DNA from 2 places in the Nocardiopsis gilva YIM 90087 genome. Region 1 is predicted to be linked to the other one. Evidence: riboswitches for the same ligand, from Rfam matches in the RefSeq annotation. Region 1 holds a riboswitch; the other holds the start of a gene.
What was found. Region 1 has a riboswitch for cobalamin ahead of CDO52_RS20550 (energy-coupling factor ABC transporter permease). Riboswitches for the same ligand answer to the same signal wherever they lie in the genome.
Positions count from the first base shown of each region.

Region 2: linked by a shared signal. The riboswitch ahead of CDO52_RS01025 (ribonucleoside-diphosphate reductase subunit alpha) and the one ahead of CDO52_RS20550 (energy-coupling factor ABC transporter permease) in region 1 are both predicted to bind cobalamin.

Region 1 is NZ_CP022753.1:4,581,573-4,591,655, forward strand. Features, by position in the region: gene cobC (Rv2231c family pyridoxal phosphate-dependent protein CobC) at 1-339, opposite strand, end outside; gene CDO52_RS20535 (sirohydrochlorin chelatase) at 570-1,514, opposite strand; gene CDO52_RS20540 (precorrin-8X methylmutase) at 1,610-2,197, opposite strand; gene CDO52_RS20545 (DUF362 domain-containing protein) at 2,296-2,532, opposite strand; cobalamin riboswitch at 2,755-2,970, shown strand; gene CDO52_RS20550 (energy-coupling factor ABC transporter permease) at 2,961-3,722, shown strand; gene CDO52_RS20555 (energy-coupling factor ABC transporter substrate-binding protein) at 3,726-4,307, shown strand; gene cbiQ (cobalt ECF transporter T component CbiQ) at 4,320-5,090, shown strand; gene CDO52_RS20565 (energy-coupling factor ABC transporter ATP-binding protein) at 5,087-5,962, shown strand; gene cobJ (precorrin-3B C(17)-methyltransferase) at 6,026-6,748, opposite strand; gene CDO52_RS28885 (cobalt-precorrin 5A hydrolase) at 6,718-7,776, opposite strand; gene cbiE (precorrin-6y C5,15-methyltransferase (decarboxylating) subunit CbiE) at 7,773-9,104, opposite strand; gene CDO52_RS20580 (cytochrome P450) at 9,658-10,083, shown strand, end outside.
Region 2 is NZ_CP022753.1:162,327-172,409, forward strand. Features, by position in the region: gene CDO52_RS01025 (ribonucleoside-diphosphate reductase subunit alpha) at 1-2,125, opposite strand, end outside; cobalamin riboswitch at 2,284-2,534, opposite strand; gene CDO52_RS01030 (HAD family hydrolase) at 2,633-3,277, shown strand; gene CDO52_RS01035 (hypothetical protein) at 3,364-3,921, opposite strand; gene CDO52_RS01040 (NYN domain-containing protein) at 3,978-5,714, opposite strand; gene CDO52_RS29030 (hypothetical protein) at 5,953-7,578, opposite strand; gene CDO52_RS28505 (sigma-70 family RNA polymerase sigma factor) at 7,539-8,810, opposite strand; gene CDO52_RS01050 (hypothetical protein) at 9,222-9,845, shown strand.

The DNA of each region.
Region 1 (10,083 bases):
GGTGAACTGCGGATGCACCACAACCGCCCGACGCGGCGTCAGCACCCGTGCCAGCAGCACGAACACCTCGGCGGCACCGGCGGCTAGGAGAACGTCGGCCGGGTCGCGCCCGTGCCGCCGTGCCACGGCCTGCCGCGCCACCGAGGAATCGGGATAGGCGGCGAGGTCGCCGACGGACGCACGGATGCGCTCGGCCAGCCATGCGGGCGGTGTCCCGGTCCGCACATTCACCGCGAAGTCGAGAAGCCCGGGACCGGTCTCGGAATCACCGTGGTGCCGAAGGTCCACCTCGGACTCCCCGGAGACGGAGCCATCCCCGCCCACGGGCGTCCCCACCACGTCCCGCACCTGCAGCCACCTCGCTGTTCTCCGCGACAACCCGGACGACAGCGCACCCTACACCGCCACATATCGCCCGCACGGCCCCGCCCCGCCGTCGATGATCACGGGAGTCCCTCTGGCTTTGTCCAGCTAGTCCGATGAATCCGCGTAATCACCAGTGGATGAGGGCACAGTGGTCAGGAGTGGCCACCCGGTCCGGTGGGATCCGGGTGGCCACGCGTGCCGTGTCAGTGGCCGTGCCCGTGGGCGTGGCCATGGCTATGCCCGTGGCCGTGGGCGGGGTCGTCCGGGTGGTGGTGGGGTGTCTGCGGGGCGCCGACCTTGTCTTCGAAACCGGGGAGGGCGATGCGGTAGACGCAGGTGTCGCAGTTCATGCGGATGTCTCCGGCCAGGGCCTCGTCGTAGCGTTCGACGATCATGTCCGCGAGGCCGTCGCAGTCGCCGATCACCGGCGCGCAGCGGATGTCCAGGTCGGGGTGGTCGGCGGCGAAGGCCATGGACTCGTCGACGACGCGGTCCGGGAGGATGCCGGAGAACAGGAAGTAGGGCAGTACCACGACGCGGCGGGCGCCCAGGCGGCGGATGCGGTCCAGGCCTTCGCACACGCTCGGCCAGGCCAGGGAGATGAACGCCGGTTCGACGAAGGAGACGCCGCGCTGCTTGGCGTGGCCCTCCTGGAACAGGCGGGCGACCTTGCACACCTCGGCGTTGGCGTCGGGGTCGGTGGAGCCGCGGCCGACCAGGAGGACGGCGGTCTCGCCCGCCGCACCGGTCTCAGCGGACTCACCGGCGGGGTCGGAGTCGGTGCCGAGGACGTCGTCGAGTCGTTCGGCGAGCAGCCGGAGCATGGTCGGGTGCGGGCCGAGCGGGCGTCCGTAGACGTAGTCGAACCCGTCGTGCCGTTCCTTCTCGCGGATCAGCGCGCCGGGGATGTCGCCCTTGGCGTGTCCGGCCGCGACCAGCATCATCGGCACGCTCACCACACGGCGGTGGCCCCGGCCGTAGAGCTCGCCGACCGCGTCGGTCAGCGGCGGCGGCGAGAGCTCGATGAAGCCCCCGGCGACCTCGCGGTCGTCGAGGCGGCGGTCGAGCCGCTCGACGAACGCCATGAAGTCGGCGACGCCCTTCTCGTCCCGGGTGCCATGTCCGACCAGCAACAGCGGGGGTTTCATCGTGGACCTCTCACGTTCTTCTCGGGCTGGCCCCGGCTCGCGGCGGCCGGGGAGATTCATGCGGTGGGGACGGGAAATCGGCCGGACGGCCACGGTCACGGGGTGGGGCCGTAGAGCAGGGCGTTCAGCGCGGCGGCCGCCACGGCCGAGCCCCCCTTCTCCGAGACGTTGCTGACCTGGGGCAGTCCGGACTCGCGAAGGGCGGCCTTGGACTCGGCGGCACCGACAAAGCCGACCGGGAGGCCGATGACCAGGAGCGGATCGACGCCGCGGGCGATGATCTCCTCGAGCGCGGTGGGCGCGCATCCCACGACCCAGACCGCGCCGGGGCCGACCTCGGAAAAGGCGGATCGGACCGCGGCGGCGGAGCGGGTGATGCCGGTCGCGCGGGCCAGGCGCGCGGTGTTCTCCTCGGCGATACGGCAGACGCTGGGGCGGGCGGTGATGCCGGAGGCGACCATGGCGACGTCGGCCACGATGGGGGCGCCGTCGGCCAGGCCTGCCGCGGCCGCGGTCACCGCGGTGTCGTCGATGACCAGGTCGGTGGCGTAGTCGAGGTCGGCACTGGCGTGGATGACCCGTTCGGCGACGGCGCGGCTCAGCGGTGGCAGGTGCCCCAGGTCGACGCGTGACCGCAGGATGCGGAAGGACTCCACCTCGATCGGATGGACCTGACGGTTCAACTGCGTTCCCTTTCTCCGTTCAGCTGTTCACCGCTGTCGGGGATCGTGGTTCCGGTGCGCGGGCCGACCACCGGGTTCGGCGCCGCCCTGGCCTCGGATCACGCACCGGTCTCTGCCGGTCCGTTCTCTGCCGGTCCGTCGCCCACCTCGATGATCGCGTCGGCCGGGCAGACCTCGATGCACTCCAGGCAGCCCGTGCACCGCTCCGGCAGCACGTCGAGCGTGCCGCCGTTGGGACGGAAGGCGTGTTCCGGGCAGGTCAGCAGGCACGCGCCGCACGCCGTGCACGCCGAGGTCACGGCCACGGGCGCCACCGCGCAACCGAGTTCAGGCATGGCTCCCCCACGGTGTCGGACCCGGTACCGCCGCTTCGAGCGGGGCCGCGCCCGGTCACCTTACATGGCCACCGGATCGTGTCCACGCGGCCGGTGGTGCCGGGCGCGGTGCGCCCCCGATGTGGTTTCGGCGTGGCCGCAGGCCCTACGCCGCAGGGGTTTCGGGCCTACTGACGACCGCTATTGCGAATACTTGGCTATTGCGAACCTCGCGGCCAGGGCATACCTTCGTGGAGCCGTGGTGTTCGGGAAGTCCGGTGCGAAACCGGCGCGGCCCTCGCCACTGTGAACGGGAAGCCCGGTGCCCCGCCCGCCGCAGCCAGCGGAACGGACGGCTCACGGCCACTGGGGGACGTCCGGCCGCGGACGCGCCCTTGGGAAGGTCGGCGACGGGCGTCGACCCGGAGCCAGGAGACCGGCCACGGCACGTGACGACCGTCCACGAGGTGTTGGAGATTGGTCCCCCACACATGCATATCGCCGAAGGCTTCCTCCCGCCCGTCCACGCCGTGGCCTGGACCGCGGTCTCAGCGCCGTTCGTCATTCACGGCGTCCGCTCGCTGACCACGACGATCCGGACCAACCCCGAGTCCAAGCTGCTTCTCGGTGCCGCCGGTGCGTTCTGCTTCGTGCTGTCCGCGCTGAAGATCCCCTCGGTGAGCGGCAGCAGTTCCCATCCGACGGGGACCGGCCTGGGCGCGGTGCTCTTCCGACCACCGGTCATGGCCGCCCTCGGCACGATCACCCTGCTGTTCCAAGCCTTACTCCTCGCCCACGGCGGCCTGACCACGCTGGGCGCCAACGTCTTCTCGCTCGCGATCGTCGGGCCGTGGGTCGCCTACGGTGTGTACCGCCTGGTGCGGGGGCTGACCAGGGCACTGCCGGAGCACACGTCGCTGGGGCTCGCGGTGTTCTTCGCCGCCAGCCTGGCCAGCCTGGGCACCTACTCGGTGACCAGCCTCCAGCTCGCACTCGCCTTCCCCGACGCGCAGAGCGGCGTCCTGGGCTCGTTCGTCAAGTTCGGCGCCATCTTTTCGGTCACCCAGATACCGCTCGCGATCATCGAGGGTCTGGTGACCGTGATCATCGTGCGACTGCTGATCAAGGCGAGCCGGAGTGAACTGCTGCGGCTCGGCGTGCTGCGCACCGCCGCGGCCCCCACCACCCCGGTCGAGCGAAAGGCGGTGTGAGCGATGACGTCGACGAACCCGAACACCGAGCGCCCGCCGAGCGGCGAGCCGACGAACGAGCGCAGCCGCCGATGCCCACCGCCGAAGGCCGAACCGCATGGGCGGCGGAGCCGAGTGAGGAGGGGAGCGCGAGCCGAGGCGCAGGACGGCGACCGGCACCCCGCGGCGTGGGCCACCTGGGCCATGGTCGCCGCCATCGCCGTGATCGCGGTTCTGCCGCTGGCGATAGGTGCGGGCGACTCCCGCGAGGAACCCTTCGCCGGCGCCGACGCGCAGGGGCAGCAGGCCGTTGAGGACATCGACCCGGCCTACGAGCCGTGGTTCTCCCCCATCGTCGAGCTGCCCTCGTCCGAGGTCGAGTCAGGGCTCTTCGCGCTGCAGGCCGCGATCGGCGCGGGCATCATCGGCTACTACTTCGGCGTCGTGCGCACACGCTCACGGATGCGCACGGAGCAGGCGCAGGCCACCGGCGGCCCGACCGACTCCACCCGTGCGGGAGACGCGGCCGGTGATGCGGTGGCTGATGCGAGCGGCGCACCTCGGGGTGCGGAAGTCCCGGACGGCTCCGAACCGACGCGCGGCTGAGCAGCGGCGCCCATGCTGGCCATCGATGCCGCCGCCTACAAGAGCCCGTGGCGCGACGTGCACCCCGCCGTCAAGGGCACCCTCTTCGGCGGCCTGCTGCTGTGCGCGCTCGCCCTCCCGGCCTGGCCGGGCGCCGCGATCACGGCGGTGACCGCCCTCGTCGTGGCGTTCGGCCCGGCAGGGGTGGAGCCGCGCGCGTTCGCCCGCGCCGCCTGGGCTCCGCTGCTGTTCATCCTCACCGGATCGGTGACGCTGCTGTTCAGCGTCGGCGCTCCGGGCGACGCGGCCGCCGGCCCCGCGCTGGGGCCGGTGGCGTGGGACCCCGACGGTCTGGCGCGGGCCGCCGAAATCGTCGGCCGCGCCACGGCGGCACTGCTGTGCCAGCTGCTGTTCGCCTTCACCACCCCGCTCGCCGACCTGCTGCCCCGCCTCACCCGCATCGGGCTGCCGGCCGCGCTCGTGGAGATGGTCGCGCTGATCTACCGGATGCTGTTCGTGACGCTCGACACCGCCCGCCGCATCGGCACGGGGCAGGCCGGACGGCTGGGCTACGCCACCCGGCGCGCCTGGATCCGGTCGGTCGGCTCCCTGGGTGCCGCGCTGTTCATCCGCTCCTACGACCGGGCCCAGCGCATGCAGCGGGGCCTGGAATGCCGGGGCTACACCGGCGAACTGACCGTCCTCGTCGACGCGCTGCCGCTGCGTCCCCAGGCGCTCCTCGCGGCGGCCGCCGTCCCGCTTCTCGTCGCCGCGGCGACCATCGGCTCCGGAGTCTGGCTTTGACCTCGCTTGACGTGTCCCCCGGCGGTGCCCCCGCCACCGCACCCGCCGTGCTGGCGGGGCGCGACCTGGCCTTCGCCTATGACGACGCCGACCCCGTCTTCACCGGTCTGAACGTGGCGGTCGCGGCCGGGGAGGTACTGGCCGTGCTGGGCCCCAACGGCGGGGGCAAGACCACGCTGCTGCGCCTGCTGGCGGGCAGCCTGCGGCCGCGGTCCGGGGAGATCCTGCTGGACGGCGCCGGTGTCCCGCAGAGTCGGCGCGGCATCGGCGGCCTCCGCCGCCGGGTCCAGCTCGTCTTCCAGGACCCCGACGACCAGCTGTTCTCGGCGAGCGTGCGGCAGGACGTGTCGTTCGGACCGCTCAACCAGGGGCTGGACACCGACACGGTACGCGAGCGCGTGGACTGGGCGCTCGATGCTCTCGACATCACCGGCCTCGCCGGCCAACCCACCCACCTGCTCTCCTATGGGCAGCGCAAGCGCGTGGTGCTGGCCGGAGCCCTGGCGATGCGCCCCTCCGTCCTCATCCTGGACGAACCGACCGCCGGGCTCGATCCGGCCGGGGTGGAGTCGCTGCTCGCCACGCTGGAGGGGCTGCGCGCGTCCGGCACGACGCTGGTCGTCTCCACCCACGAGGTGGACCTGGCCTACCGGTGGGCGGACCGCGCCCTGGTGATCGATCACGGCGTGCTGGGTGTGGGACCGGTCCGGCAGGTGCTGGGCGACACCGCCCTGCTGTCCGCCGCCCGCCTCCGCCCGGCCTGGGGTCCGGCGGTGGGCCGGGCGCTGCGCACGAGCGGGCTCCTCCCCGACGACGCCCCCGACCCCCGCACGCCGGAGGAGGTCGCGGCGCTGCTCGACAGCGACCGTTGATCTCGGGGATATCGACCGAATAATCGTCGATGTAGGGTCGATATCCCCGAGATCAACGGAAGGTCAGCCTTTCCAGGTGTAGCCGCGGGGGGTGACGAAGCGCCCGGCGACGGCCCGGCTCGCCGAACTGCCGACGAGCACCACGGTGAACATGTCCACGGCGTCCACTCCCCCGGCGAGCATCTCCTCAAGCGTGGTCATGGTGATGTGCTCCCCGTCGCGGGAGGCGTTGTGCACGTGGCCGACGGGGGTGGTCGCGGGCCGGTGTTCCGCCAGGATCTCCAGCGCGCGGGGCAGCTGCCAGTCGCGTTTGCGGCTGCGCGGGTTGTAGAAGCAGACCGTGAAGTCGCCCTCGGCCGCCGCCCGGACGCGGCGTTCGATCGCCTCCCACGGCGTGTGCAGGTCCGACAGCGAGATATAGGCGTGGTCGTGGCCGAGCGGGGCGCCGAGCAGGTTGGACGCGGAAACGGCAGCGGTGATGCCGGGGACCCCCACGACGTCGATGTCGGGACCGGCGAAGTCGAGGGCGGGGCTGGCCATGGCGTAGACCCCGGCGTCGCCGGACCCGATGAGCGCCACGGCCGCGCCGGTCCGTGCCTCCTCGACGGCGGTGCGGGCACGCTCCTCTTCCTGGCCCAGGCCGCTGGTGAGGATCCGGGTTCCGGGCCGCAGCAGGTCGCGCACCTGGTCGACGTACTGGTCGAGGCCGACCACCACGGACGCGCGGCGCAGTTCGGCGACGGCCCGGGGAGCGGTCAGGTCGCGGGCGCCGGGCCCCAGGCCCACGACGGCCAGGCGGCCCGCGGACGCACGCGGGCGACGGCCGCGGTGGCGTTGGCGCTCTTGCGCTTGGCGGCGACCAGCTCGGCACCGCGCCCGGCGCCCGCCGCACCGTGCAGCGCCGCTGCCTCGGCGACGCTCGCGGTGCCGACCTCGGCGCGCACCACCTCGCTGGGGTTGGGCACGTCCACGTCGGCGAGTTCGGCGGCGGGGTAGGTCACCACGTCCCAGCCGCGCTGGGCCGCGGCCCGCAGGATGCCCTCCTCATCCGCCTTGAGGTCGACGGTGGCCACCGCCCGCACCGATTCCGGGGCCAGCCCCGCGTCGGCGAGCACCTGGTCGATGAGGCCGCCCACCTCGTCGGCGCTCACCCCGCGGGCCGAGCCGACGCCGATGACCAGTGAGCGGGGCCGGTAGACGACGGTCGGCGGCCCATCGTCGGCCCGGCCGTCGTCGCGCTGGTCGCTCACCCGGATCACGGCGGCGACCGCCTCCAGCGGCGTTCGCGCGGAGACGGAGACATTGTCCGGGAGGGGCGGGAGCGGCCAGGCCTCCGCGCCCTCCAGCCGGACGGGCTCGCCGGAGAGGACCGCGGCGCCGACGGCGGCGAGCGGCCCGTGATCGGCGATCGTGAACCCGAGCTCATCGCCATAGGAGTCGAGCGGCGTGGTGCGCGCGCTGTCGCTGGCTGTGGTGATGACGGGTCGGCAGCCGAGGACGCCCGCGGCGCGTTCGGCCAGCTCGTTGCCGCCGTGGTGGCCGCCGAGGACCGCGACGGCGTGCTCCCAGGATTCGTCGACGCAGACCACGGGCGGGTCCGTGGTCTTGTCGCCGAGCAGCGGAGCGAGGACGCGGACGGTGGCGCCGACCGCCAGGAAGCTCAACACGGCCCCGCACTCGGTGAACGCGGTGCGCAGCGCCTCGGCGGGGCGCTCGGCGGTGATAGTGCGCACCGTTCCCGGCCATGCCGCGGCCAGCCGCTCGGCGGCGGCCCGCCCGCGTGCCGTGACGGCGATGACGCCGATGTCCCTCATGTCGTGCCTTCCCGTTCCTGCTGTTGTCCAGGGTGGTCGGTCGTGCCCTCGGGCCCCGCCGACCTCCCGATCGTGCCGTGTGCCGGTCGGCCGTCCTCCGCATCGCCCGCGTCGGGCCGGAGCCCCCACAGCAGCGTCACCGGGTTGACGGCGGCGAACCGCAGGGACCCGTTGGGGAGAGGCGCCAGCCGGGACGCCTGGATCTGGGTGCCGGACACCCCGTATCCGGACGCCGCGAGGAGGTCGTGCACGGGGCGGACGCGGTCGACGGAGGCGAGGGCGGCCACCACCCGCTCCGGGTGGTGCCGGCGGAGGGCCTCGCCGATCACCGCGTCGTCTCCGCCGCCGAAGAAGATGGCGTCGGGGGCCGGGCGCTCGGCACGGTCGGCCAGGGACGCGGGAGCGCGGCCTTCGCAGACCTCGACACGGACGCCGTGCGCGCGGGCGTTGCGGCGGATGCGGGCGCAGTCGTCGGGGTTCTTCTCGAAGGCGACCGCGTACGCGCCGAAGCGGGCGCACTCGACGGCCACGGAACCGCTGCCGGCACCTACGTCCCACACCACCGTTCCGGGTCGCGGGGCGAGGTGGGCGAGCGCGAGGGCGCGCACCTCGGCCTTGGTGATCATCGATTCCCGGTGGGCGAACTCCGCCTCGGGCAGCGCCCAGCCGTCCGGGGCACCGTGGTGGCCGGGCATCCAGGTCATGGCCGACGCCACCGCGTGCCGTGGTTCGACGGCGAGCACGACGTTGGGATGCGCCCAGGCCCGCCCGGCGTCGCCTTCCTGCTCGACGCGGGCCACTTCCTCGTCGTCGGTGCCGAGACGCTGGGCGACATACACATCGCGACCGGCGCGCAGCAGTTCGGGGATGAAGGCGCCGGGTTCCGCCGAGCCGGGGGCGGTGAGGATGGCGGCCTTGGGGTGCGCCAGGGCGGCGGCCAGAGCGCGGCGGGCCGAGCGCCCCGACGCGGCGCGCCCGTGGGCCGACAGGATGACAGCGTCGTCCCAGGGCAGGCCGACGCGGGCGAAGGCGGTGGCGACCGAGGAGACGGCCGGGACCACCCGGGGCCGGGCGCCTCGCGCGCGCAGCGCGCGGACGATCCCGAAGAACCCGGGGTCGCCGGACGCCAGCACGGCGACCGGGCCCTCCCAGGCCATGACCTGGTCCAGGACGGGGTCGAGGGCGCCCATGGGGATGCGGTGGGCGCTCTCGGGCACGTCGACGGCGTCGAGGTGCCGACGCGCTCCGGCCACGCAGGTGGCCGTCTGAAGCGCCGCGGTGGCCTGCTCCCCGAGCCGCCCACCGTCGAGCCCGATGACGGTGATCACGTGGGGGTGTCTCCGGCGGTCACGGTACGGATCTGGATGTCGGTCACGGACACCAAGCATCCCAGATCACGACGGCCGCGCGCGCTCCGGGCCGGTCGGCGCCTCCGAGGCGGCGCCCAGATGACGGGGCGGAACACGCGAGGCGGACGCTGTCAAGGGCGCCCACACCCCCGATGGGGGAAATACGAGCACCCCCATAGGGGGATATCCACGCTCCCCCTTACCGGGGTACCGGGGACGCCAATTCAATGGGGCCTCTTGCCCATTCTCGGAACGCTTCTCAAAATGGGACGTAGTCGAGACTCATTTAGTTCATTGATGCATTCTATATTGACACGAAAAAACCAATGACGGCGCCGGGCCACCACCATGGCCGCCGCCCAGCGGCGCCGTCGCGCACACCCACGGGGAACCTGCGCGTTCAGCGCGGCCAGGTGGGGTTGAACCGGACATTCTCAAGGGGCACCGAAGGCGCGACCGGGGTTATGCGCCCCTCCTTCCACGACCACGGCCCGCAGCCCTTCCGGTGCCCGCGAAAGTACGAGGGATCATCATGCCGCCCACGACCACCACAACCGAATTCCGGCTCGGTAGCGCCCCGGGGGGACTTCCCGAGATCGGCCACGCGATGGAGTTCCAGAAACGTCCACTGGAATTCATCACCTCCCTGGCCCCCTACGGCGACCTCGTCCAATTCCGTTTGGGGCCGACACCGGTCTACCTCGTCCGGCACACCGAGCTCATCCAGGAGATGCTGCGCAACACCCAGACGTTCGACAAGGGGGGCGAGATCTTCGAGAAGTCCCGGGCCTTCTTCGGCAACGGCCTGGCCTCCTCGAAGGACGAGACCCACCGGCGCCAGCGCCCGCTCGTGCAGCCGTCCATGCACGTGCGCCGCATCGCCGAGTACGTCGAGGTGATGTGCGATGAGGCCGTCAACGTCACCGGGACGTGGGCGGAGGGCGAGAGCTTCGACGTC
Region 2 (10,083 bases), 1.7 Mb from region 1:
ACAGGTCCTTCAGGTCGTCCGGCACGCGGTCGATCGCGCCGAGGCTGCCGTCGTAGAGCTTGAGCTGGGAGACCATGTCGTCGTCCCAGAGGCCGCGCTCCTTGAGGTCGCGCACCAGGTAGGGGTTGACGACGGTGAAGTCGCCGGACATGTTCGACTTCACGAACAGGTTGCGGTAGATCGGCTCGATCGACTGGCCGACGCCGGTGATGTTGGCGATGGTGGCCGTCGGGGCGATCGCCATGACGTTGGAGTTGCGCATCCCCACGGTGCGCACACGCTCCCGCAGGGTCTCCCAGTCCAGCCGGGCCGTGGTGTCGACGTCGAGGTCACCGCCGCGCGCGTCGTCCAGCAGCTGCAGCGAGTCGATCGGCAGCACGCCCTTGCTCCACAGCGAGCCCTCGAAGGTCTCATAGGCCCCGCGCTCGGCGGCCAGCTCCATCGACGCGGTGATCGCGTGGTAGGAGATGAGCTCCATGCTCTCGTCGGCGAACTCCACCGCGCCCTGCGAGCCCATCGGCAGCCGCAGCCTGAACAGCGCGTCCTGGAACCCCATGAGGCCCAGCCCCACCGGCCGGTGGCGCATGTTGGCCCGCTCGGCCTCGGGGATCGTGTAGAAGTTCACGTCGATCACGTTGTCGAGCATGCGCACCGCCGTGTGCACGGTGCGGCGCAGCCGCTCGGCGTCGATGCCGTCCTCGGTCACGTGCCGGGCCAGGTTGACCGAGCCGAGGTTGCAGACGGCGACCTCGTCGGCGCTGGTGTTCAGGGTGATCTCGGTGCACAGGTTGGACGAGTGCACCACGCCGCTGTGCTGCTGCGGCGAGCGCAGGTTGCACGGGTCCTTGAAGGCGATCCACGGATGCCCGGTCTCGAACAACATGGTGAGCATGCGCCGCCACAGGTCGACCGCGCGCACGCGGCGCCACACCTTGATCTCCCCGGCCTCGGCGGCCCGCTCGTAGGCGGTGTAGGCCTCGGCGAACTCGGCCCCGTAGAGGTCGTGCAGGTCGGGCACCTCGTCGGGGGAGAACAGCGTCCACTCGCCGTTGGCCTCGACCCGCTGCAGGAACAGGTCGGGCACCCAGTTGGCGGTGTTCATGTCGTGCGTGCGCCGCCGGTCGTCACCGGTGTTCTTGCGCAGGTCGAGGAATTCCTCGATGTCGATGTGCCAGGTCTCCAGGTACGCGCAGACCGCGCCCTTCCGCTTTCCTCCCTGGTTGACAGCCACGGCTGTATCGTTGGCGATTTTGAGGAAGGGGACGACGCCCTGGCTCTGGCCGTTGGTGCCCTTGATGTGGGCGCCGATGCCGCGGACCGGGGTCCAGTCGTTGCCCAGGCCGCCGGAGTACTTGGACAGCAGCGCGTTGTTGCTGATGCCGTGGAAGATCGACTGCAGGTCGTCGCCGATGGTGGTGAGGAAGCAGGAGGAGAGCTGGGCGCGCTGGGTGCCCGCGTTGAAGAGGGTCGGGGTGGAGCACATGAAGTCGAACGACGAGATCAGGCCGTAGAACTCGATGGCCCGCGCCTCGCGGTCGTCCTCGTTGAGGGCCAGGCCCATCGCGACCCGCATGAAGAAGGCCTGCGGCAGCTCGTAGCGGGTGCCGTCGCTGTGCAGGAAGTAGCGGTCGTACAGCGTCTGCAGGCCGAGGAAGGTGAAGTCCAGGTCGCGCTCGGGGCGCAGGGCCGCGCCGAGGCGGGTGAGGTCGAAGGTGGCGAGGCGGGGGTCGAGCTGGCCCAGTTCCACGCCGCGGGCGATGTAAGCCGCGAGGTAGTCGGAGTAGCGCTCGGCCATCTGGGCCTGGTCGGCCTCGTCGAACGCGCCGGAGAGGAAGGTCAGCGCCTCCCGGCGGAGCTTGTCCAGCAGCAGCCGCGCGGCGACGTGGGAGTAGTCGGGGTCAGCCTCCACGAACGTGCGAGCCGCCATGACCAGCGCGAGTTCCAGCTCGTCGGAGGTGATCCCGGGGTAGAGGCCGCGCCGGGTCTCCGCGATGACCTTGTCGGCCGACACCCCCGTCAGCCCGGCGCAGGCCTCGTGCACCACCTGTCCGACCCGCTCCATCGGATCGCTCGCGGGGTTCGCGTGCGCGGGCTCCGCCGCGGCAACGTCGAGATCGAGGGTCATGGTGGCTCCAACCAGGTAGACGACAACCGGTTGGGGTGTCGAAGGACGGCGCGCACCAGCACACAGGGGAGGGTTCGCCCCGCGCCCCTCGGCGCGAGGTCGTCGTACTCCCTGATTCGCGGCGGCCCGCCCTCGAGGCCCCGTTGCAGTGCACGTCGGACGCGTGCACGCCGATGGCAGGTCTTCGGACTCGCGGGCGTCGGAGGACGGCGTGACCCGTGTCCTCCACCTACCGGCCATCGGCTTCCCGGGGGTCATGGCGTGGCGCCCAGTGCCGTGGGGATGGCGTTCGTTCCCGCTCACCGCTGCGGGGCAGTCCCGGACTCGCACCGGGTTCCCTCTTGCCTCACCCGCGTCGAACGATCAGAACGCCTCGACCGCCGGGTGAACCATCAGCGGGAGAGATACTACATCTAGTGGCGCCCGGCCGGGAACACCTCAATATAGGGGTGTGTCGCGGTGAATTTTCGGTCGCGGAGCGTGCGGGGCCCGTGGTACACGAGGGGGATGAGCTACCTGCACGTGTTCGACATGGACGGCACCCTGCTCAAGGGTACGAGCGCGAGTCTTCAGATCGCACGGGCGACCGGCACGGAGGCGGAGCTGCGCGACCTCGAACGGGCCTTCGCCAGCGGCGAGATCGACACCCGCGCCTTCGCCGCCGCGCTGCCCGAGGTGTGGCCCATGCTCACCGACGACCACGTCGCAGGGGTCTTCCGCAGCGGCCCGTTTCTCGACGGAATCGCCGATGTGTGCGGGGATATCCGCTCCCGGGGCGAGCGCTCGATGGTCATCACGATGTCGCCCGACTTCTACGCCGAGCGACTGTTCGATTTTGGCTTCGATGAGGTGGTGGCGTCCCGGTTCCCGGCCCTGCCGTTCACTGAGCCACCCCTGCCGGAGAACATTCTCACTCCCGCCGACAAGCCGCGGATCGTCGAGGAGGCGCGCCGACACGCGGGAATCGCGCGCGAGCGGTGCGTGGCCTACGGGGACTCCATGTCGGACGCGGCGCTCTTCCGGCACCTTGCGCACTCGGTGGCGGTCAACGCCGATCACCACCTCGCCGACATCGCCGGGGCGCACTACAGCGGCGGGAGCCTGGTCGATGCCTATGCCGAGGGCCGGGCACTGCTCCGCCCTTGTCGTTGATCTCGGAGATATTGGGGTCAAAATCGCTCGTGAGACCCCAATATCTCCGAGATCAACGGGGGAATCGGCGACGTCGTCTGCGGCGGCTATTCGTCGTCGAGTAGCCGGTCCAGGGCGTCTTCCGTCAGGCCCAGGTCCATCCGGATCCGGAAGCGCGTCCGCACCAGTTCCATGAGCAGGTCGTGCACATAGGCCGACACGTCCTGGTGCCGGAACCGCTCCACGCCCAGGGTCGACCAGTCGTGCGCCCCCGTCAGGTCGCCGTGGGCCTGCAGGGTCTCGGCGATGGTGATGTAGGTGGGCAGATTGCGCGGCCCCTCTTTACGCAGCCGCTCCAGCTGCGCGTAGGCCGCGTCGATCTCGTCGAGCTCCAGCAGCGCCCCCGCCAGGTGGGCGCGGGCGTCGATGACGGTGATGCCGCCGTCGTCGATCGCCCGCTGGTAGGCGGCCGTGGCCCGCTCGAACTCCTGGGCCATCTCCCACTGTTCACCCGCGCGGACGAAGAGTTCGGCGCGGGAGATCTCGCTGTCGGACTCGACCCGGTTGGCGAGCGCGATGAGCTCGCGTGCGACATCGGTATGGTCGCCGGACTGGACCGCCCTGAATTCCAGCCGGTCGAGATCGGCTGTGGTCACGCGGGTCACTGCCAGCCTCCCTAGGTCCCTCTTCGGTCCGCGCCGTGCCCCGGATCCGTGACACCTCAGCCTCGGGCACGTTCCAGGGCACTCCAGAAGCCGTTCCGCAGCGCGTCGCGGACTTCGTCGCGCAGCAGGAAGTCGATCGGCAGCGCCGACCCCTGCAGCAGGCGCGCCTCCAGGTCGGACGGCATCCGCGGACGGCTCGCGAGCACCGCCTCCAGCCACAGGGTGGGGGCGTCGCGCGCGATCGACTCGGCGAAGTCGTTCCCCTCCTGGCGCGCGGCATTCACCGCGTCGTCGATGGAATACGCCGATGCCGCTCCGGGCCCGACGCGCCCCACACCCGGGGGTGTGGGGGCGTAGGGACCGTGAGCGGTCGGTTGCTCGGGGCGGGGGCCAGCACCGGATCCGGGTCCCGGACGGGGTCCGTGGGAACCGGAGAATCCGGATTCAGTTTCCGTGCTGGCCCCATAGGTAGGGTTTGGGCCGGTATTACCTCCGTACGCCGGATTCTCGCCGGTGTGCGACCGGTACCGGGGGTCGCGGGGGTCCGGCCCCGGAGGCGGTGTTCCCCGGCCGGGTGGGGCGCCGCGCTCGTAGCCCTGCGCGCCGCCGCCCATCATCGGGTCGTGGTGGGGACCGGTCTGATGTGGTCCGGCCGGGTGCGGCCCCTGCTGGTGCGGTCCTTGCTGGTGGGGGCCCATGGGGTGCCCTGGCGGGACCCCGTTGCCCTGCGCGGGACCGCCGTAGCCGTTCTGCACGACGTCGCGCATGCCCGGGTGCGCCCCGGTGCCGCCGCCGGGTCCAGCGGGTCCGGCGGGTCCGCCGCCGGTGGCGCCGAAGCTGGGCTGCGGACCGGTGGGCGGGTTGGCCATCATCGACTGCTGGCCGCCGGTCGGCTCCTCGCCGCGTCTGCGCTGCGGCGGGGCGTACCCGCCGGACGGGAACCCGTTGACGTCGATGGGCCCGGAGGGGTTGGTGCGGCCGGAGTCCGTGCCGCCCTGCGGGGCGAGGTGGTCGCCGCCGCGCTGCTGGGCGATGCTTTGGCGCATGGCGCGCAGCTGGTCCATGGCGCTGCCGGTCATGGCCTGCTGCGCCCCGGTGGAGGCGAACATGGCCTCCATCCCACCCGTGTTGCCGACCGCAGGTTCGACCCTGGAGGCGCCGGTGTGCGCCGTGACCGGGCGGCGCGTCACCTCGGGGCCGCTGTGCGAGCGCCCGTTGGTGAGCGGGGTGGTGGTCTCGGCCGACTCGTCGCCGGTGGCCGAGAGGAGATTGACATACGGGCGCAGGTGCCCGGCCCCGATCTCGATGAGGTCGTCGCACTCGCGGCGGAGCGCCCGCGAGATCGTCCAGTTGCCCTCGACCGAGATGTGCACGACGGTAACCCTGACGCCGAGGTCCTGGACGTCCGACACGACCTGCGCCATGTCCTCGTCTCCGCTGACCAGGACCGCTTCGCACAGCACTCCCGTGCGCGCGAGCGTGGTCAGGTCCCGTTGCACGTAGCTCTCGACGCCCTCCCGTCTGCCGGGACGGATACGCGCGGCTCGGAACTTGATGCCGGGAATGTCCGCGATGCCGTCCTGCTCCTGGGTGCGGCGGCCGTCGGCCGTCGCCTCGTACCAGTAGCAGCGCAGCAGAGGGAGCCCCGTGCGGTCACGCGCCACCTCGTTGAGGAGCTGAACGAGTCCCGCGTAATCCCATGACACGGAGTCCCGGTTCCGGGTTCCGTGCACAGCCATCGCACCGTCGGCAAGGAGGTAGCCGGCGTCCACGAACAGCGCGCAGCGATCCACGCGACACCGCCCCTTCCCATTGTGCTGGTCACCCGGACCTGGGGGCATGTACCGGGTCTATCCAACGATCGGCCCTCGGCCAATAGACAGGCCGGGCCACAGCCTAACCAAGTCTGTCTCGGTTTGCGTGCCCCCTCCGACACCCGTGGCCGGATGATCACCCTCGGTTCACGCGTCCTAGCTGCGCGGATTCCGATGCCGCACGGAGATCTGCGGTTGTTTGCTCTCGGGCCTGTCGTCATGTCCGCATCGGCGCCGTCACGGCCACCGCGCCGGCCAGGTACGCGTCCTGCCGGGTCACCAGCCGGACCTCCGGGTCCCGCGGGAGAACCGGGTTGAACCGCACGACGTCGGTGCCGAACGCCAGCGGCGGGCCGACGGCACCGCGCGCGGAGCTGGCGAAGGCGTTGTTCGGATCCGCGTCACCGCCCTGCGGGGTGAGCGCGGTGCCGTCCAACAGCACCTGGTCGCCCGGAAGGTCGGCGTCCCCCTCCCAGGCGACGACGTCGACGGTCGCCGGGACGGCGGCCGGAAGCAGTCCGGCCAGGGGGAAGCGCATGCCCTGGTCGTCGTGGAAGACGGTCTGCGACGCGTCCAGCACCATCGCCTGGTTGTAGGTCTCGGCCGGGTCCTCCAGGACGACGACCATGCTCCAGCCCGCGTAGGTGCTCGTTCCGGTCTTCGTGGGGACGTCGGCGACCCACCACTCGCCCCCGCCCTGTGCCCGCACGATGTCGGTGATGTCGGCGAACGCCTGGTAGGCGGGGTAGCCGGGCAGCCTCGCGCGGCCGACCTCATCGGCGCGCACATCGATGTAGGAGTCCGCACCCGGCCCGCGCAGCTTCGCCGTCGCCGACGCGGGGGACCGGCCCGAACCGGAGAAGTACAGCCCGGCCCAGCGGACCGCGCCGCCCTCGGGCAGCGACCACCGCGCCGAACTGGACATCTCCGTGCCCGGGTCGTCGTCGAGGTCCATGGGCCGCATGTCCCACATGTCGTTGTCGCGGAACTCGCCCTCGCGCTGCAGCGCACGCGCGCACTCGCCGCTCTCGGAGGACTCGCCGATGATCTCCTCGATCGTCTCCTCCGCCTCGTCCTCGGCCTTGTCGTCCACCGAGGTGTCGATGTCCTCGTCGTCGGGGGAGGGGGCATCGGGAGTGGGCGCGGGGCTGGGAAGTGCGGAGGGGGACTGCGATGTGGAGGGCGACGGGGGTGGCGCCGCTGGCGCGGAGGGACCGGCGCTCGACGCGGGTGCGGGCACGGGGTCCGGGGCGGCGGGTGCCCGCTGTTCGTCGGCCTCGGGGGCGGTGGAGGCAGTCGAGCCGCTGGGAGAGGCCGGAGCGGCCGGGGGCGCGGGGGTCACCTCGCCGCCCGGCTTGTTCACCACGATCGGCCACCACGGCCAGGGGCGCCAGCGATCGTCATCGTCCACGCAGGTCAGCAGCGCGTTCCCGGTGCTCTCGGTGCGCACCTGCCCGGCCGCGGCGTAGCGGGCCGGTTGGCCTCCCCGGTCGACGCCGCGCGAGCCGGCCGCGGTCGCTCGGGCGTCGCCGGAGCTCACGGTCATGTGCGGGGGGTCGCCCGCTGTAGCGCGGGGAGAGACGACGACGTCGAGGTATTCGGTGGTGCGCGCACCGGCGTCCAGACCGGATCGGACGCACTTCCCGCCGTCGGCGGTGGCGGTGCAGCTCCAGCCGCTGTCGCTGGGAGCGAAGGGGGCGGCGTTCCCCCGGCGCCCGCTGGCGCGGAGGGCGACGCCCGGAGGCAGATCGACTTCCGCGACGACGTCGGCCTCGGCGGAGTCGCCGCGGTTCGCGACGCTGATCACGATGATCCCGGTGCGGCCCGGCACGAGCGCGCCCACCGGGTCGATCCGGGGCGAGGTCGGGGACGCCGGCTTCCGGCGGTTCCACCGGCTCGTCGGGCTCGGGCGGCGACGGCGAGGGGGCGGGCGTCGGCTCCTCCGACACAGGGGGGAGGATCACCGGCGGGTCGGGGGCGGGAACCTCCGGGGCCGCCACTGGCGGCGGAGGTGTGGGGGCCGCGGGCCCGGGGCGCCGGTTCCTCGGCGTCAGGGGCCTCGGGCTGCGGGTCCTCCGGCTGCGGCCGGTCCGGCCGCGACTCCGGCGGCTCGGCCGCGACCGGCGGCTGGTCGGGCGAAGGCGGGACCGTTTCGTCGTTGCTGACCAGGGCGATGACCGCGGCCGCCGCGACGGCGGTGGCCGCCGCGCCCGCGGCCGTGGCCTGCTGCTGGCCCCGGGACATCCGCCCCCACCAGCCCGCGGACAGTGCCCCGCCGGGGAGCGACGCGAGGTAGCCGGCCGCGGCAGGGCCGGCGAACAGCGGGAGGATGATGCCGGGCAGGCCGAAGTTGACGTCCATCAGCTCGGCGTAGACCTCGCGGCACTCCGCGCACTCGTCGAGGTGCCGGTCGACGGTGGCGGTGTCGCGTTTGCCGAGCCCGCCCCGCACGTAGGAGCCGAGCAGGCCGAGCGCCGGGCGGCAGCTCTCCGCCGACGCCTCGCCGGAGAGGTGCATCTGCAGGTATTTCTCGCGCAGGCCCTCGCGGGCGCGGTAGGCGAGCGCGGCGACGTTGTTGGGGGTCTTGCCGAGGATCGTGGCGGCCTCGGCGGGTTTGACCCCTTCGATCTCCGTGTACCAGAGCACCGACTGCCACTCGGGGCGCAGCGCGAGGAAGGCGCGGGCGATCAGCGACCGTTCCAGCCCCTGCAGGGCGGGGTCCACGAAGGGCTCGCCGCGGTCGAACTTCTCCATGTCGTCGGTGACGACCTGGCGCTTCTCGCCGCGGGCCCGGTCGTAGACGGCGTGCCGGACCGCGGTGAGCAGGTAGGGGCGGAACCCGTCGTCCGGTCCGCCGCCGCGCTGCACGACGCCGAAGACGCGGGTGAAGGTCTCGGCGACGACGTCGTCGACCTCGGCCTCGCCGCGGACAAGCTGGCGGGCGAGGCCGCGCGCCGCGTCGATGTGCCGCTCATAGAGGGTGGCGTATGCGGCGGTATCTCCGCTACGGACCCTTTCGAGAAGCTCGGCGTCACCGATAAGTAGCTCGGTGTGATCGCCTTGCGGTTCCGTCATGCGTTGCCTTTCCGCTGCGTCCGGATCCCGTGTCCAACCACCGGTGCGGCCCTCCGGCGCCGCCCGCTGGACGCCCCGCACCGCCGAGGTTTCACGCCTCGGCGCCGACCTCCCGAAACGCCCCGCAGAAGGCCTGAGAAAAAAATATCTCGAACTCGCGTCATAACTGCCACCTACGGCTGTCTTTACGGGTGAAGGCGCTCGGACGGGCCCGCCGAAACGGGGGCGCGGGCCCGTCCGGCAGCGTCGGACCGGACGGCGCCAAACGGCGAAGAGACAGGATTGGGGATCGAAGTGGAGGGCTCTGAACTGGTGAAACGGATCATATCCAGTCGCCGGTTGCGCGAGCTCTGGTGCCTCCGTAGTCGGGAGACCGGGTGGGATCCGCCGGATGACTGGTGGACCCCGGCCGTGGAATCTCTCTGCGCGGCGGCGTTCGAGGGAACCGACATGTCGGCGGCATGCGTACGTTTCGGACAGGCCAGAGCACGGTCCGGCACCTCCATCGGTGCGGCGCTGACCGACTTCGCCGCGCTGACCGACGTCCTCGGCTGGTCGGCTCCGCCGCTGGACCTGGTGACGTCGGTGGCCGAGGGGTGGGTCGACGGCGGGCGTTCCCGCGACGACTGCCAGGACCCGCTCACGGGCCTGGCCACCACGGCCTATCTGCGCACCCGCTTGGGCGAGGTGTACCGGGGCAGTGGGCCCGAGGCGCACCCCTCCGCCACGCATGTGCTGATCCTCGTGGCGCTGGCCTCGGGTATCGACCCGTGGCGGCGCACCGCCCGGCTGATCGTCCTCGGTCACGAGCTGCGCCAGGTCTTCACCCAGGGCGAGTCGATCGCGCTGCTCAGCCGCGGCCGCATCGCCGTGCTCGCCCCGCTCTCCCCCCACCTGGACGAGCGGGTGCGGCGGCTCCGCGACGAACTGTGCCTCGGCCATGAGGCCGACGTGTGGACTGTCGCCCTGCCCGACGATCTCGACCACGCCCTGACGTTCCTCAACGAGGTAGGGAAGCCACCGATGAGCGCTTAGAGACCAATTTCCCCCGGCACCGCCGAGGTCGCGCGGCCCCGTTTGAGGGGGCGGGGCCCGGCATCGGCGGTCCGCCGACCGGACGCGACTCGCTGAGGGGGCGAGCGTGTGGGTCGGCACTCGCCGGAGCCCTGCTCCGGCGAGGGGTTACCGGACGGTTGCTGGAGCGGTTTTCTGGCCCTCCTCGACAGGGCGACCCTCCAAACCGACTGGTAATCAAGGGAATGCTGCTTCGCGG